One region of the Cupriavidus sp. 05L310 genome, then DNA from elsewhere that is predicted to be linked to it. Evidence: predicted binding sites of a transcription regulator. Region 1 holds the regulator's gene; each other region holds the start of a gene.

Region 1 (4,310 bases):
GTGGCAAACGTTCTGGATGCTGTTCTACGCCTTCGCCACCTGGGGCAACGCCGGCTTCATGCGCGAGCAGGTGTGCAAGTACATGTGTCCTTATGCACGCTTCCAGAGCGTGATGGTCGATCGCGACACGTATGTGGTGACGTATGACGTGGGCCGCGGCGAGCCGCGCGGCAGCCGCTCGCGCAAGGTGGACCACCAGGCCGCCGGCATGGGCGATTGCGTGAACTGCAGCATCTGCGTGCAGGTCTGCCCCACCGGCATCGATATTCGCGACGGCCTGCAGTACGACTGCATCGGTTGCGGCGCCTGCATCGACGCCTGCAACCAAGTCATGGACAAGATGGCGTATCCGCGCGGGCTGATCCGCTACACCTCGGAGAACGCCATGCGCAGCGTGCTGCCCGAGGCGGAGGCGCGCAAGCGTCTGTTCCGGCCGCGCACGGTGGTGTACTCCGTGATCTGGCTGGCCCTGGTTGCCGGCTTCACGGTGTCGCTGGCCATGCGCACACCGATCAAGGTCGATATCATCCGCGACCGCGGCGCGCTGGGCAGGGAAGTGGAGGGACGCTGGATCGAGAACGTGTATCGCCTGCAACTGATCAACACGACCGAGGCGCCGATGCATGTGGCCATTCGCGCGGACAGTGATGACCTGAAGGGCCTGGCCGTGGAATACGATCACGCTGCCGGCAATCTCGAGCCCACCTCAAACCGCCTGATTCCGATTCGCGTGCGCGTGCCGATCGAAGCCGCTGGCCAGGGCACCCACAAGATCCAGGTGACGGTCACTGCGACAGGAGATGACAGTGGGGGCGGTGCGGAAATCAGCCAGGGCACCAGCTTCATCGTACCGCGCAATCTTTGAACCGAGAAATCTAGAGGAGGCCTGATGATGCAGCAAAGCAATCCCTGGTGGAAGGAACCCTGGCCATGGCTGCTGATGAGCGGGCCCTTGCTGGCGATGGTGGCCTGCGGGGTCACGATCTGGCTGGCCATGACGCACCCGGACCCGCCCGTTGTCGATGGCGTATCGCGGCACGGGTTGGTGGTCGAGAAGACGGGTATCGGGCGGCAGGCTGAGCCGGCCACGGCGCAGGCGAGGTGACCATGAGACTGCGCTGGCTGATGTGGGTGCTATGGCCCGGCTTCCTGGTAGCCGGGCTGACGACCGCCCTGGTGTTTTCGATGGTCGATCCCGGCGATCTGCGCTTCTTCGGACAGCCGGTCGAGGCGTCGCGGGAGGCGGTTTACACCGTGGGCTTCCTGGTCGCGTGGGTGCTTTGTTCGTTGTCGAGCGGCCTGACGCTTTACACCATGCCCACGCGGCTGGCGGAGACAGACGAACTGGAGTGAGCGCGATGCGCGTCTTCGCGCCGCGGGGCAGGGGGCGGCGGAGCAGGAGTGTCGTGACCAGGCCGGCGCGACGTGGTATTGGCACCACGCAAGGAAGGCAAGGCGGCTGCCAATGCCGCGGGAGCCGGGAAACTCCGCGCGGCCGGTCGATGCCTGCCGGACTAGCAGGACTTGTTGATGATCTGCTTGATGCCTGTCATGTCGACCAGCTTGACGTGCCGCTGGCGGATCTGGATCAGCCCGGCTTCCGCAAAACGGGAGAACAGGCGGCTGACGGTTTCGAGCTTGAGCCCGAGGTAGCTGCCGATCTCCTCGCGGCTCATGCGCAGCACGAACTCGGAGGCCGAATAGCCGCGCGCGGAAAGGCGCTCCGAAAGGTTGATCAGGAAGGCGGCAAGCCGCTCTTCGGCGCGCATCGAGCCCAGCGTGATCAGCATCACCTGGTCCTGCGAGATTTCCTTGCTCATCAGCCGCATGAACTGATGTTGCAACGACGGGAGCGCACCGGACAGCGACTGGAGGTCGCCGAAGCGCACCACGCAAACTTCGGTATCCTCAAGGGCGGTGGCGTCGGACGCGTGCTGCATTTCGCCAAGGCCGTCGAGCCCGACGACTTCGCCGGGGAGGTGGAAGCCCGTGATCTGCGAGCGGCCATCTTCCATCGTCAGGTGGGTTTTGAGCGTGCCGAAGCGGATCGCATAGACGGCGGTGAGCGGATCGCCGAGGCGGTACAGGGTCTCGCCCTTGCGTACGCGCACGCGCTCCTGCACCAGCGAATCCATTTTTTCGAGGTCCTGCTGCGACATGCCGACGGGCAGGCAGAGCTGTCCCAGCGAGCAAGTGGAGCAGCGGGGCGACATCTCGGTAATGGGAATGGATGTTAGCAATTGGGGCCTGTCGGTTTAGCGCAATCACTCAAGCGCGTGTGGCAGGCGCATTGAGTTGAAAGCTTGACGTTGAGAGCTGTCGGTTGGAAGCGCTATCCACATTAGCCTGGCGCGGGTCTGGCGGGGCCTGCCATCTGCGTGGCGCCGCCTGCCGTGCCCGTCGTCATGATTTGCGATTGCGCGGATGTGCGCGGGCGCTGGGCTTCATGTTGATAGCGCCTCTTGGAGTCGCGGGGGCGCGTAGGGCGCATTTTACCGCGCCAGGCGATGTGATTGGGAGGAGAAGTTGACCGTAGGCGTGCTCTTCAGCGTTTTTACCCTGGCTTTGCTAGGTGGTGTGCATTGCGCGGCCATGTGTGGCGGCATTGCGCTTGCGGCCGAGCAAGGCGGCACGGCCCGTGTGCCGGCCACCATCCTGCGCCGGCCAGGCCACTGGCTGCTCGAACTCCTGGTGATGCATGCCGGGCGGCTGAGCATGTATGCGCTGTTGGGCGCCTTGCTGGGTACCCTGGGCGCCGGTGTGTGGAAGGCCCAGTACTTGCCGCTGCAGCGCTGGCTGTTCGGAATCGGCAGCATGATGCTGGTGATGTCGGGATTATGGATGTTGCGTGGGCGCGCCGTGGGGGCTGGCTGGCTGGAGCGGTTTGCCGCGCGCGGCGCTGGCGGTTTGCTCCGTTTTCTTGCCGCCGTGGGCGTGCGCCTGGCGCCCTTGGGCCTGCCACAGGGGCGGCTGCTGCGCCGCTACGGCATGGGGCTGGCCTGGGGGCTGGTACCATGCGGCATGGTCTATGGCGCCCTGGCGATGGCGCTGCTGGCCGGGAACGCCCCTTCGGGTGCGCTGGTGATGGCCGTGTTCGGACTGGGCACTTTGCCAAACCTGTTGGTTATCTCGGGCCTGTCCGGCTACCTCAGGCAGTGGTCGCGCCGCCCGGCGGTACGTACCCTTGCCGGTTTGGCAGTGGCTGCCTTTGGTGTCGTCGGGGTGGCGCGCGCGCTGCTTTTGCCAGAGACGCTGGCCGCGCACGGCTTCTGTCTGGTCTTCTGATACGCCGCTTCATGGCGCATTGCGCACTTTGTCGGGCAGATGCCTGTGTGAATCGGTTGCAGGTTTGCCAGGGAATGCCATACAATCGCAAGAACAGCGATATCGCGCAGCGTATTTCATCGTGGCATCGTCAGGTAGCATTCGCACTCGGGGATGCATGCCAGGAACCCTCCAGCACGTATTACCGCCAGGGACCGTTCCCAATCCGCCGTCCGGTTCAAAAGATTATTTGGTTCAAAAGACCAGCCACGGCAGGGCGGGGTGAAATAGGCCAAGCAGGCCCGATATCCGTATTTTTCTTGCACCCGGAGCGACGGACGTCGTGCCGGACAGGTCCGCCACATCAGGGGGAAGGCGCGACGCAAGGGCTCCGTCGACCGGCAGGTAAAGCCGGTGGCCGGGCGATCTCCTGCCGGGCAGGTCCGGCACCCGATGCAAAAAAGAAAGCGCACGACTGCATGCATCAAGCATTGTGGTTGGCTGCGCGGTCAGATGGCGGTGGCAATTCCAACCGCTGAACCCGCAATCTCCAGTGCGTCCGGGTTTGTCCGGGGCGCAGGTGCAAAGACAGGCTGCACGCAATCACATGAATACCCAAGAGGCGAAGATCGTCCTCGAGACCGCGCTGATTTGTGCGCAGGAACCCTTGCGCGTCAATGACTTGCGCCGGCTTTTTGCCGACGACGTCGGTGCCGACACCATTCGGGTGCTGCTGGAAGAGTTGCGCCGCGACTGGGAGCAGCGCGGCGTGGAACTCGTGGCGCTGGCCAGCGGCTGGCGCTTTCAGAGCCGCCCCGTCATGCGCGAATACCTGGACCGGCTGAATCCTGAAAAGCCGCCGAAATATTCCCGCGCGGTCATGGAGACGCTGGCGATCATCGCCTACCGGCAGCCGGTCACCCGGGGCGATATCGAGGAAATCCGCGGTGTTGCGGTGAGCACCGAAGTCGTGAAGAAGCTCGAGGACCGTAGCTGGATCGAGGTGATCGGCTACCGCGACGTACCGGGCCGGCCGGCCTTGTACG
Region 2 (4,310 bases), on a different contig from region 1:
CACGCTGCGTCATGATCATTACTCGCCTGGCGATACCGCCCGCGTCTACCGGCGGCTGCTGGGAATCTGCCGGCTTGGCAGCGGCGCGGGCGTTCCGATGATCGCCGACGCGACCTTCCTGGCGCGCGAGCAGCGGCTGCGTTTCGCGTCGCTGGCCGCGCGCCGGGGCGTGCCTTTTTCCATCGTCGATTGCAATGCCGACCTGGCTACCCTGCGCGAACGCATCGCCACGCGCGCGCGCCAGGGCGGCGACCCGTCCGACGCGGACCTTCAGGTGCTGGAGTGGCAACGGCGCGCGCAAGAGCCATTGGGCAGCGACGAATGGGGCCATGTGGTGCGCATTGCCGGCGCCGGATCAGCCGGCTGATGCGGGTCAGGCCGCGCGATCGATGCCGAGCCGAGCCCGAAGCGATATCGCTGAACGAGGACCAGGTGCCGTTGCCGGCGCGGAATGCTGGGCTTTCCCGTCAGCGCCATAACGCAGTAAGCGCGGTAAGCGCAGTAAGCAAGGGCGCTGAGGCAACAACGCGGTAGCGCGCGGGCGCGGCGGCTCAGGCCTCTTTCGGCGAAAGCCACGCAGGCCGCTGCGCGCTCCCGGCACGTCCGTTCGCGGCTTCCACCTGGTCCGCGAAGGCGCGCAGGTCCGGCAGTGCCGCCCCGCTGGCCACCTCGCTCTGGCGCAGCGCCAGTACCGGCGACGACGGCGCCGCGGCCAGGCGGGAAACCTCCGCCGCCGCAGTGAAGGCGCCTTGCCGCGCCATCACGCAGATCACCGAGGTCTCGCAGGTCAGCGGCAGGTGGTCGCGCAGGAAGCTGCGCATGGGAGCGGCAAGGTGGCCGACCCAGACGGGCGCGACGATGACAAGCCGCCGGCACTTGTCCAGCGCCGGGCCGGCGTAGCGGTAGCCTACGCGCCGGTGCAGCACGATATCGAACACGCAGCGCGCATCGCCCAGCAAGCCGGCGCGGCTGGTCTGGTCGCTGACCTCCGCGAGCGGCCAGCCCGAATACGCCGCCAGTGCTTCCGCGGCCTGCCGGGCCGTTCCGGTGCGCGAGTAATAGACGATCAGGATGTCTTCCATCAATGGCTCCTCAACGCTGGATCCGGGTAGTCCGCGTGCCGGCCAGCGACAGGTTGATCATGATGCTGGCGTACTGCATGACATTCCCGCGCCGCTGGTGTGCCAGCAACCAGTCTGGGAAGCGTCCGGAGGGGGACCATTGATTCACGTCAAGCCAGTTGCCACGCTTTTGCCCGCTGACGCCCCGTTACGCCGCGGCCGGGGGCGCATGCACCAGCAGTACCGGCTGGCGGCATTGCCGCACCAGCCCCTCCGCCACGCTGCCCATCAGCAGGCGCCGCACGCCGCGTCGCCCGTGCGTGCCCACCACGATCAGCTCGGCATGCGTTTGTTGCGCCGCCTGCTCGATCGCGCTGGCGACGTCGCCCAGCGCCAGCGGCTCGTCCACGATCAGCGTCTTGCATGCCACCTGCTGCGCAGCGGCCTTGGCCTTGGCCTCGTCCAGCAGGGACTGCCCGCCTTCGAGCAGGCTGGCGCGCAGGTCTGTCAGGTCGACATAGCCAACCTCGTACCTGAGGTAGCTGTTATCGATGACATGCATCACGGTGACTTCCGAGCCCATCGCGGCGGCCAAGTGGAGAGCCTCCGCCAGCGCCCGGTCGGCCGATTCGCTGCCGTCCACGGCAACCAGGATCTTGCTGTACATCCTCTACCTCCCGCACCCGCGGCAAGCCCGCTTTCAACATTTCCAGTCTGGACGTCCGCGCGAAGTCCATGTTGATTTGGATCATGGCTTGCGCAGCTTTCCGGGGGCACCGCCTTGCGTGCCCCGTTGACGTGGATCAGGCGCCGGCGGCCGGCATGGCCTAGCATGAAATCCGGGCGCCTCATGGTGAGGCCGCGGAGGATGGCAATATGCAGGATTCAATGCGCGCGATGGTCTTCGACGGCGCCGGACCGGTTCTGCGCCTGGCACGCGTGCCGGTACCGCGTCCGGGCCCTGGCGAGGTCCGTATCGCCGTAAGCACTTGTGGCGTGTGCCGCACCGACCTGCACATTCTCGACGGCGAACTCGCGCACCCCAAAAACGCGCTGATTCCCGGACACGAGATCGTCGGCAGGATCGAATCCTGCGGCGAAGGCGTGAGCGGCCTCGCCCCTGGCGACCGGGTCGGCGTACCCTGGCTCGGGCAGACCTGCGGGCACTGCGGCTTCTGCGCGGCGCAGCGCGAAAACCTGTGCGACACGCCCCAGTTCACCGGCTATACGCGCGACGGCGGCTATGCCGAGTACGTCGTGGCAAACAGCCGCTATTGCTTTCCCATCCCGGAGCGCTACGACGACGTGCATGCGGCGCCCCTGCTGTGCGCGGGCCTGATCGGCTACCGCACGCTGCGCATGGCCGGAGACGCGCGGCGTATCGGCATCTACGGCTTCGGCGCGGCGGCCCACCTGGTGACGCAGATCGCAGTGGCGCAGCAGCGCGAAGTCTTCGCCTTCACGCGGCCCGGCGACCCCGCCGCCTGCCAGCTCGCCCGCGACACCGGAGCCTGCTGGACGGGTCCCAGCGACCAGCCCGCGCCACGGCCGCTCGATGCCGCGCTGATTTTCGCGCCGGTCGGCGCGCTGGTGCCGATGGCGCTGCAAGCCGTCGCCAAGGGTGGCACGGTGGTCTGCGGCGGCATCCACATGAGCGACATCCCTGGCTTTCCGTATCGCCTGCTATGGGAGGAGCGGTCGATCGTGTCGGTGGCCAACCTCACGCGCGGAGATGGCCTCGCATTGATGGGGATCGCGCAGGCCACACCGCTGCGCACCGCCACCACCGTCTATCCGCTGGAGCAGGCGGGTGCCGCGCTGGACGACCTGCGCGCGGGCCGCCTGGCCGGCGCGGCGGTATTGCGCGTCGCCCAGGCTGCTTGACGTACGTCAATACGCCAACTGTGCCGCGCCTTATGCTGCTGGTGGACGCGGCGCCCATGCGCGCCCGCCTTGCGACATCCAGCCCGGAGGCACGGATCATGTACCAGAAAATTCTGCTCGCGGTGGACGGCAGCCGTTCTTCGGAACTGGCCCTGAGCCAGGCCATCACGGTCGCCAAGGCGACCGGCAGCGAGGTAAAGGTGCTCTTCGTCGCGGACGACAGCGATATCCTCTTCTCCGTTGGCAGCTACGATCCCGACAAGCTGATGGAAGGTATCCTTGCCGTGGGGCGCGACGCGCTGGCGGCCGCCGCCACGCGCCTGGCGGAAGCCGGCGTTCCGCATACGACCAAGGTCCTCGAGACGCCCGTTTCCCCCGGGCAGGTCTCCGCTACCATCGTGGAGGAAGCCGACCGCTGGGATGCGGACCTGATCGTGGTCGGCACGCACGGCCGACGCGGCTTCCGGCGCCTGGTCATGGGCAGCGTGGCTGAAGGCGTGGTGCACAAGAGCAACAAGCCGGTGCTGATGGTCCGCAGCGAGATCCCGGAGTGAATGCGCAACGGGGACCGCGGGCCCCATGCCGGCGGCACCTGTCCGCCGTATGGACAAGATGGATGGCTGGAATACAGGAGCCGATCCTTTGACAAGCACGCCACAGTGACAAGCGCTCCACAGTTAAGGGGCCGACCGCGCCCGACGTTTCCCCGACCGGCCATGCACGGGCAGATGCGTGGCACTTCCTTTTTCCGCCGCAACGGCGCGGCCGTGCGCGGAATCGTGGCCGGCTTGCTGGGCGCGTGGGCCTTGAGCTGCCATGCGGGCACGCTGGCCGCGGATACCACGCTCTGGTTCTCGCAGGGCCGCCCCACCGCCGAAGCACGGCAGGCGGCCGATATCCTCGCCGCCGCCGCGGCCGACGGGCTGGAACCCCGCGACTATGACGCCGGGGACCTGCGCCGCGCGCTTGGCCAGGCGGCGGACGGCCCGCCGCTGGCGCCTGAAGCCGTGGACTTGCTTGACGACAGGCTGACGGCGGCGATGGAACACTATCTCGCCGACCTGCACGGCGGCCGGGTCGATCCGCGCACGATCCACGAGAATTTTGCCGCGGCGCCGGACGGCCAGTTCAATCCGTCGGCCTACCTGCGCGCAGCCGTCGCCGGGCACGATCTGCCCGAGGCAGTCCAGCGGGCGGCGCCGGCGTTCCCGCTCTATGGCACCCTGCGCGGGGCGCTTGCCCGCTATCGCGCGCTGGCTGGCCATGCGGCCTGGCAGGCACCACTGCCACCGCTGCCGGGCAGGAAGCTGGTGAGCGGCCAGGCCTACGCCGGCGTGCCGGCGCTGACGCAGCGCCTGATCGCCC
Region 3 (4,310 bases), on a different contig from region 1:
CGCTACGGCGGCAGCGCGCGCATCGCGCTGGCCGACAGCGCCGAGCGCGTGGTCATCGACGTCTGCGACGACGGCCCCGGCATTCCGCCGGAAGAAATGGCGCGCGTGCTGGAGCCGTTCTACCGGCTCGAATCCTCGCGCAACCGCGCCACCGGCGGGGTCGGCATGGGCCTGTCGATCGCCGCGGATATCGTCTCGCGCCACGGTGGCGAACTGAGCCTGGCCAACCGGCCGGAGGGCGGGCTGCGCGTGCGGATCGTGCTGCCGCGAGCCTGAGCGGCAGCTAGTGCGCGGCCGCTACCATTCAGCGGGCCGTTCCGCTGCCCATCGCCGCGAGCTGCACGTATTGAGAGCCGCGCGATCCGTGCGTGAAATCCAGCACGAAATCGCCCACATCGACGCGGGCCTGCAGGGCACGCCGCAGGTCGGCCGGCGTGGCGGCGCGCGGCGCGGACAACGCAGCCCGCACCAGCCAGGCCGCGCCGATGTAGCCAGCCAGCGTGGCGGGTGAAGCGGGCTCGTCCAGGAACTGCTTCATCCGGCCCACGTGCTCCTTGACCACGCGCAGGGTCAGGTCCTGCGGACCCGGCGCAATCTGCGTCAGCACGATGCCGCCGTTATAGCCGGCGCCGAGGATCTCGCGCGCCGCCAGCGGGTTGACCGCGGACAAGCCCACTAGGAAGCCGTACCACCCCCGCGCGGCCAGCGCACGGCCGAGATTGCCGTAGGCCAGCGTGTCGCCGGCCATGATCACCGCCGCCGGGCGCGCCGCGGCGATGCGCGACGCCGCCGCGCCGCTGTCGCTGCCCTTGCCGGCTTCCAGCGTCAGCGCTTGCAGGCCCGGCTCCTGCTCCAGCCGGCGCCGCCACGGCGTGCCTGCGGCCAGGCTTCCTGCAGCGAAATCCGGCGCCACGGCCAACACCAGCTGCTTGAGCCCGTAGCTGCGCAACTGGTGAATCGCCGCATCCAGTTCGGCGCGGTAGTCGGCCCGCGTGTACCAGACATGATCGGCCGCGAGCGACAGCCCCGATAAGGGCGCGACGATCTGCACGCCGCGCCGGGCCAGCTCGGGAGAGGCGGCCAGCACCGGCAACAAGGCGTCGCTGGGACCGAACAGGAGTTCGGCGCGCTCGCCGTCGACCAGCGACAGCGCCTGCGCGGTGGCCGCACGCGGATCGGTTTCGACTTCCCGCACCACGTGCACCACGCGCGGCTCGCGCGCGCCGGCGTTGGCCGCGTCGAACATGACCTTGGCGCCGGCCAGGTAGTCGCGCGCGAGATCGGCCTGCGCGCCGCCGCGATCCACCAGGTGGCCAATCACCAGCGGGCGTCGCGGGGGTGACTGCGCCAGTAACGTGGCGGGCGCCAGCAGAGCGCTGCCGAGGGCGGCCAGCAGGCGGCGGCGCGGCATTTGTGGCGCGCAATGCGCCTGCGCAATCAGGGGAGAAGCGTGCATGGGGGCCGAAGGGACGGATTGAGCTGGTGGATGGAAAGCCGGCAAGCGCGGGGCAGCCTATCCGGTCCAGGTGACGCTAGCATGACGCGGCGCACGCTGGTGACGGCCTGGCCGCTGGTGGCCGGCCAAGGGCCCTGGTGCCATGGGCCACGACTTGACGCCGGTCAACGCGCGCAGGAGCGGCCCCCACTACGATGAGCCATCCAATCCACCACGAAGGCCGCCCCATGGCTGATCTCGCCCGCGCCACCGCATCCGTCCCCGTTTCCATTGCCAGTCCGCCGAACACCTGCTCCGGCAATTGCGGCGCCGCCTGCAAGAGCAAGCAACTGGGCCGGGCCGCCTCGGCCCCGGACCGGCATGCCTTGTCGGACTTCCGCGAGCTGGCCGGCCGCATGGACATCAACGGCCCGCGCTACACCTCCTACCCCACGGCGGACCGCTTCCATGGCGGTTTTGGCGAGCAGGACTACCGGCAAGCACTGGCCGATTGCGCGGCCAGCGCTGGCGTGGATGCCGGCCGGCAGCCGCCCTTGTCGCTCTATGTGCATGTGCCGTTTTGCGAGAACATCTGCTACTACTGCGGCTGCAACAAGATCATTACCAAAGACCATCGCCGCAGCGCCCGCTATGTGGATTACCTGGCGCGCGAGATGGCGCTGGTAGCGCAACAACTCGGCGCGCGGCGCGAGGTGGTGCAATCGCACTGGGGCGGCGGTACGCCGACCTTCCTCGACCCGGCGGAGATGCGCCGCGTGATGGATGCCTTGCACCAGCATTTCAACCTGCTGCCCGAGGGCGAACACTCCATTGAGATCGACCCGCGCCGGATCGGCGACGCGCAGATGGCGCTGCTGGCCGAACTCGGCTTCAACCGCATCAGCCTGGGCGTGCAGGATTTCGACGCCGAGGTGCAGCAAGCGATCCACCGCGTGCAATCGCAGGCCGAAACCCGGGCAGTGGTCGACGCCGCGCGCCGGCTCGGCTTCCGCTCGGTCAGCATGGACCTGATCTACGGCCTGCCGCACCAGACCACGGCGCGCTTCGCCGCCACCGTGGAGCAAGTGCTGGCGATGCGCCCGGACCGGCTCTCCGTGTACAGCTATGCGCACCTGCCGCACGTGTTCAAGCCCCAGCGGCGCATCGACGAGCGCGCGCTGCCGGCGCCCGCTGAAAAACTCGACATCCTGGTCGGCACCATCGAACAGCTCACCGCCGCGGGCTATGTCTATATCGGCATGGATCATTTCGCGCTGCCGGACGACGCGCTGGCCGTGGCCCAGCGCGAGGGCCGGCTGCAGCGCAACTTTCAGGGCTATTCCACCCACGCCGGCCATGACCAGCTTGGATTTGGCGTCTCGTCGATCGGTGCGGTGGCGGGCCGCTATGTACAGAACGCGCGCACGCTGGACGATTATTACCGCGTGCTCGACGGCGGCGTGCTGCCGGTGATGCGCGGCTTCGCCATGCGCGATGAGGATCACTTGCGGCGTGAAGTCATCGGTGCGTTGATGTGCAACGGCGTGCTCGATATTGCAGCGGTGGAAGCCCGGCATCGCATCGACTTTGCCGCGCACTTCGCTGGCGAGATGGCGGACCTGGGGCGGCTCGCCGGGGAAGGCCTTGTGCGATGCGAGCCCGGCCGCATCGAAGTGACCCCGCTGGGCCGCTTGCTGGTGCGCCGGCTGGCGATGGTCTTCGACGGCTTCCTGCGTGAAGACGCGCGGCGGGCTGCGGACGCGGTGCCGGCAGTGGCACCAGCGGGAACCCCGGGCGCCGATGCAGGTACGCCGCTGCCGGCGCCACTGCGCTACTCGCGCGTGGTCTGAGCCACTGACGCCCGGCAGCAGGCAAACAAAAAGCCCGCGGCGAGCCGCGGGCTTTTTGTTCTCCGGGTCCGTTCCACCGCTTGCGCCGTGGTGGCCCCGGGATGATTTCCGGCCGGTTACTTCGACGCGTTGGCCATGTAGTCGACCGCTGCGATCACGTCGGCGTCCGGGCCGGCGTAGCCGCCCTTCGGCGGCATCACGCCCTTGCCCTTCAGGGCGAAGGCGTGAACGGCGTCCATGCCTTCCTTCAGGCGCGGCGCCCAGGCAGCCTTGTCGCCCAGCTTCGGCGCGCCGGCAACACCGGCGGCGTGGCAGGCGGCGCAGACCTGGTCGTAGACCTTCTTGCCCACTTCGGCGGAAGCCGGCGCTGCAGCAGCAGCCGGTGCGGCAGCAGCAGCGGGAGCTGCCGGGGCTGCTGCTGCGGCAGGCGCGGCAGCGGCATCCGAGGCAGCGGCGGTAGCCGGAGCGGCAGCAGCGGGCGCTGCGGGCTCCGGGAACTTGGCACCGCCGGCGTCGGCCATGTAGACCACGGCACGGCCCAGTTCGTAGTCGCTGTAATCGTCGGCGGTGGTGCCGGCGCGGGCTTGCATGGCGCCCTTGCCGTGCAGCACGGAGTTCAGCAGGCCGGTGAAGCCCTGGCCGATACGCGGAGCCCAGTCGCCGGCGGTGCCGTACTTGGGCGCACCGGCAGCACCGGTGGCGTGGCAGGCGGCGCAGACTTCCTTGTAGACCTGTTCGCCCGTCTTATAGACGCGCGCTGCATTCGGATCCTTCAGTTCGAGCGAGGCGACCGGCTTGATGCGGTCATTGACGGCTTCCACGGTAGCGGTGGAGCCCGCGCCTTCCTTGGCGCCGTGTCCGACAAAATTGACCAGCAGGATGATCACGATGATTGGCACCAGGAAGGCGGCAATCACCACAGCGATCAGCTGCTTGGGGGTCTTGATGGGAGACTCGTGTTCGTCGTGTGCGTTGTGGACGTCGCTCATACTCAACTCTCAATTTGCAGGAAACCTGTGGCCGCT
Region 4 (4,310 bases), on a different contig from region 1:
AATACATCGCGCGCCGCCTGCAGCAGGTAGCGCCCGACCTGGCCGCCGGCCGCGTGATCGTGGCGCACCTGGGCAACGGCGCCAGCCTGTGCGCCATGCGCGAGGGGCGCAGCGTGGAATCCACCATGGGCCTGACCGCGCTCGACGGCCTGCCGATGGGCACGCGCTGCGGCGCCATCGATGCCGGCGCCATCCTGTGGCTGTCGCAGCAAGGCATGAGCACCAAGGACATCGAGACCATGCTGTACCAGGAATCGGGGCTCAAGGGCTTGTCGGGCATCAGCAGCGATATGCGCGCACTGCTGGACAGCGACACGCCGCGCGCGCGCCTGGCCATCGATTTCTATGCGTACCGTGCGGCGCAGGAGATCGGCAAGCTCGCCACCACGCTGGGCGGCCTCGACGCGCTGGTGTTCACCGCCGGTATCGGCGCGAACTCACCGCCGGTGCGCGAGAAGATCTGCGCGCGGCTGGCGGACCTGTTCGGCATCGACCTGGACGCCGGCGCGAACGGCGAGAACCGGCAACGCATCAGCCGCGATAACAGCCGTGTGCCGGTGCTGGTGCTGCCCACCGACGAGGAGGGCATGATCGCGCTGAATACCGCGCGGATCATGAAGGAGCAAGGCGTGGGGACGTAGCGCCTCCGCGCCGGGAACGCGCTACGCCCGCACCAGGTACGCCCGGCGCAACCGCTCCGCATCCACTTTGAGCACCTCGCCCAGGTACGCGTCGATGCCGCCGTATTCCTGCTCGATGGCCTGCATGGAAGCTTCCAGGTAAGACGCCTTCACCTCCAGCAACGGCCACATCACCGCGGGATCGACGCCGAACTGCGCCGCGCCGGCGCTCATCTTCTGGTTGAAGCCCTGGTTCCGGTGATTCGACTCCAGGTAGTTGGCCATGATGGTATCGCGCTCCACGCCCAGGCCCGCCAGCAACAACAGCGAGGCAAAGCCGGTGCGGTCCTTGCCCGCGGTGCAGTGGTACAGCAGGTTGCCGCCCTGCTCCGCGAGCTTCAGGAAGCCGCCGAAGGCAGCCTGGTACTTGCGCGGGAAATCGCCGTAGACCTCCAGCATGAAGGCCTCCGTCTGCGCCGCGCTGCCTTCGCGCAGGCGCGGCATCAGTTCGGCCATCGACATGCTGCCCTCCAGCACCGGCGTGGCTACCCAGCGGAAGGCCTGGCCGAAGGGGCTCTCCGCGGCCGACTTTTCTCCGGGCGAACGGAAATCGATCACCGCGTCCAGTTGCAAGGCGCGCAGCCGCTCCATGTCGGCGGCGCTGGCCAGGCCCGGGTTGCCGCTGCGAAACAGCTTGCCGGCGCGCACGCGATGGCCGTCCCGCGTGGGAAGGCCGCCGAGATCGCGGATATTGACAACGTTTTCCAGCACCAGCGGTGCGGTGCCGGGCACGCCGGTACCTAGTGATGGCGCGTCCGCCATGATGGCGTGGCGGCGCCACGCGAACAATCCCTGCATTGTTTCCCTGCCCTGTGGTTGGGTTGCGCGCGTCTCATCGCGCGCGATAGGCCGGCACATGCCAGCGCGTATGGCAGCCAGCAATATAACGGCGATCGAGCATTGCCACCAGTTTCCACACGCTCATCGGGTCCACATCGTCCAGGTCCAGGTCGACCCAGGCCCAGGGATGTGAGCCATCGCCCTCACAGATCAGCTCGACGTCCTTGACGCTCACGTAAGCGGCCAGCGCTTCACGCAGCCTGGCTGCGTCGACTCCGGCATGTAGCCCTCTCACCAAAACCTTCATCATGTGCTCCATTTTTTTCAGATCACCGCGCAGGCGGGCGTTAACGCCCGCGGGACACCGCCCGCCAGCCCTTGTACTGCAACGATCTGAAAGTAGGACCCCACCGCACACGGTAATTTCCCGGCGCGAGCCCTCTCCTTGATCCTGATCATGCGAGCCGTGATCCGGCCTCGACATACGCTGTTGGCCGGCACGATAATTTCCCCATGTCGAACGCTGCAACCCGGCCAAAAGCCGGCCTGCGCATCCGCCAGTCTTCACGGAAGACCGAACGAACGACGCCGCCATCAAGCCAGTCACCGGCTAGCATTCTTGCCCGCGCGTGACGTCCGCCATCCCGTGTTGAGCCAACGATCAACAAGACAACCCAAGGGAAAGCGATGACAGACTCTCGCACTCCGACCCAGACCGTCCCCTCCGCCCCCGGCGTGCCCGCCACGCCGCAAGCCACGCCGAAGAAGCAGACACCATGGGGGCTCTACGCCGCCGCCGTGGTGCTGATCGGCATCCTTGCCCTGCCGCTGCCCGCGGACCTGCCGGTGGCGGGCCATCGCATGCTGGCTATCCTCGCCTTCGCCATCGTGGTGTGGATCACCGAAGCGGTCTCCTACGAAGCCAGCGCCATCATGATCACGTCGCTGATGGCCGCGCTGATCGGCTTCGCGCCCACGGTGACGGACCCGTCCACGCAATACGGCACATCGCGCGCCCTCGGCATGGCGCTGGCCGGCTTCTCCAATACCGCGCTGGCGCTGGTTGCCGCCGCGCTGTTCATCTCGGCGGCCATGACCGTGACCGGGCTTGACCGGCGCATCGCGCTGGTGACGCTGTCGGCCATCGGCACCAGCACCCGGCGCATCCTGATCGGCAGCATCGCGGTGACCATCCTGCTGTCGCTGGTGGTGCCGAGCGCCACCGCGCGCAGCGCCTGCGTGGTGCCGATCATGATGGGCATCATCGCGGCCTTCGGGGTCGACAAGAAATCGAACATCGCCGCCGGCATCATGATCACGGTGGCCATGGCCACCAGCATCTGGAACGTCGGCATCCAGACCGCCGCCGCGCAGAACCTGCTGACGGTCGGCTTCATGGACAAGCTGCTGGGCGAGCGCATCACCTGGCTGCAATGGCTGATCGCCGGCGCGCCGTGGGCCGTCGCGATGTCGGTGGTGCTGTATTTCCTGGTGCGCTTCCTGCTGCCTGCCGAGACCGAAGCCATCCCCGGCGGCAAGGAAGCCGTGCAAAAGGAACTAGCCGGGCTGGGCCCGATGACCGGCCCGCAGAAGCGGCTCGCCGCGGTGTCCATCGGGCTGCTCCTGTTCTGGGCCACGGAAGGCAAGCTGCATCAGTTCGACACCGCCACCGTCACCTTCGTCGGCCTGGTGATCCTGATGATGCCGCGCATCGGCGTGATGGACTGGAAGACCATGCAGCAGCGCACGCCGTGGGGCACGCTGATCGTGTTCGGCGTGGGCATCAGCCTGGGCACCGCGCTGCTCACCACGCAGGCCGGACAATGGCTGGGCAAGTTCGTGGTGACGCACTCCGGGCTCGCCACGCAGGGGCCGATCCTGGTGTTCGCGATCCTTGCGGCCTTCCTGATCCTGATCCACCTGGGCTTTGCCAGCGCCACCGCGCTCACCGCCGCGCTGCTGCCGATCCTGATCTCGGTGCTGCAGACGCTGCCAGGCGATATCAACAAGATCGGGCTGACAATGCTGCTCGGCTTCACTGTGAGCTTCGGCTTTATCCTCCCGATCAACGCGCCGCAGAACATGGTGTGCCTGGGCACGGACACCTTCAACGGCAAGCAGTTCGCCAGGGTCGGCATTCCCGTCACGCTGATCGGCTACGCCATGATGCTGCTGTTCGCCGCCACCTACTGGCGCTGGCTGGGCTGGATCTGAAGGGACGGGACGCATGACGAAAATCACACTGCAATCCGCCCTCCAGCTCGCCCGCGACCTGCTGGCAGCGCAGGGCGTGCCGGCCGATATCGCCGACGACGTGGCCGAACACCTGGTCGAAGCCGACCGCTGCGGCTATACCAGCCACGGCCTGTCGATCCTGCCCAACTACCGGCGCTCGCTCGCAGGCGGCAACGTCAACCCCGCCGGCCGCGCCGAATGCGTGCTCGACCGTGGCAGCCTGCTGGTGTTCGACGGCAACGGCGGCTTCGGCCAGCACGTGGGCAAGACCGTCATCGAGACCGCGATCGAACGGGTGCGCCAGCACGGCCACTGCATCGTCACGCTGCGCCGCTCGCACCATCTCGGCCGCATGGGCCACTTCGGCGAGATGGTGGCGAAGGAACGCTTCGTGCTGCTGAGCTTCACCAACGTGATCAACCGCGCGCCGGCAGTGGCGCCCTATGGCGGCCGCGCGGCGCGGCTGACCACCAACCCGCTGTGCTTCGCCGGGCCCATGCCCAACGGCCGCCCGCCGCTGGTGGTAGATATCGCCACCAGCGCGATCGCCATCAACAAGGCGCGCGTGCTGGCGGAGAAGGGCGAGCCCGCGCCGGAAAACAGCATCATCGATGC

The links. The regulator FNR, encoded in region 1, switches genes on or off when oxygen is low (the NO sensors DNR and NnrR bind a similar motif). The targets are predictions, from matches to a motif close to TTGATNNNNATCAA.
Region 2: AC1DS6_RS37580 (universal stress protein) is a predicted target of FNR. The motif match lies at 1,800-1,813, and genes of this name have one in related genera.
Region 3: hemN (oxygen-independent coproporphyrinogen III oxidase) is a predicted target of FNR. The motif match lies at 1,611-1,624, and genes of this name have one in related genera.
Region 4: AC1DS6_RS39585 (DASS family sodium-coupled anion symporter) is a predicted target of FNR. The motif match lies at 1,906-1,919, and genes of this name have one in related genera.

Annotation. Positions count from the first base shown of each region.
Region 1 is NZ_JBFTOX010000025.1:22,685-26,994, reverse strand. Features, by position in the region: gene ccoG (cytochrome c oxidase accessory protein CcoG) at 1-865, shown strand, start outside; gene AC1DS6_RS18940 (FixH family protein) at 890-1,105, shown strand; gene AC1DS6_RS18935 (hypothetical protein) at 1,108-1,353, shown strand; gene fnr (fumarate/nitrate reduction transcriptional regulator Fnr) at 1,515-2,240, opposite strand; gene AC1DS6_RS18925 (sulfite exporter TauE/SafE family protein) at 2,527-3,285, shown strand; gene scpB (SMC-Scp complex subunit ScpB) at 3,872-4,310, shown strand, end outside.
Region 2 is NZ_JBFTOX010000077.1:13,086-17,395, forward strand. Features, by position in the region: gene AC1DS6_RS37565 (bifunctional aminoglycoside phosphotransferase/ATP-binding protein) at 1-367, shown strand, start outside; gene AC1DS6_RS37570 (flavodoxin family protein) at 552-1,082, opposite strand; gene AC1DS6_RS37575 (hypothetical protein) at 1,093-1,230, opposite strand; gene AC1DS6_RS37580 (universal stress protein) at 1,270-1,728, opposite strand; gene AC1DS6_RS37585 (zinc-dependent alcohol dehydrogenase family protein) at 1,938-2,945, shown strand; gene AC1DS6_RS37590 (universal stress protein) at 3,044-3,499, shown strand; gene AC1DS6_RS37595 (L,D-transpeptidase family protein) at 3,674-4,310, shown strand, end outside.
Region 3 is NZ_JBFTOX010000010.1:48,949-53,258, forward strand. Features, by position in the region: gene AC1DS6_RS09235 (ATP-binding protein) at 1-276, shown strand, start outside; gene AC1DS6_RS09240 (ABC transporter substrate-binding protein) at 305-1,456, opposite strand; gene hemN (oxygen-independent coproporphyrinogen III oxidase) at 1,852-3,285, shown strand; gene AC1DS6_RS09250 (c-type cytochrome) at 3,402-4,274, opposite strand.
Region 4 is NZ_JBFTOX010000091.1:1,414-5,723, reverse strand. Features, by position in the region: gene AC1DS6_RS39600 (acetate/propionate family kinase) at 1-641, shown strand, start outside; gene AC1DS6_RS39595 (tyrosine-protein phosphatase) at 663-1,478, opposite strand; gene AC1DS6_RS39590 (RNA-binding protein) at 1,513-1,767, opposite strand; gene AC1DS6_RS39585 (DASS family sodium-coupled anion symporter) at 2,148-3,674, shown strand; gene AC1DS6_RS39580 (Ldh family oxidoreductase) at 3,688-4,310, shown strand, end outside.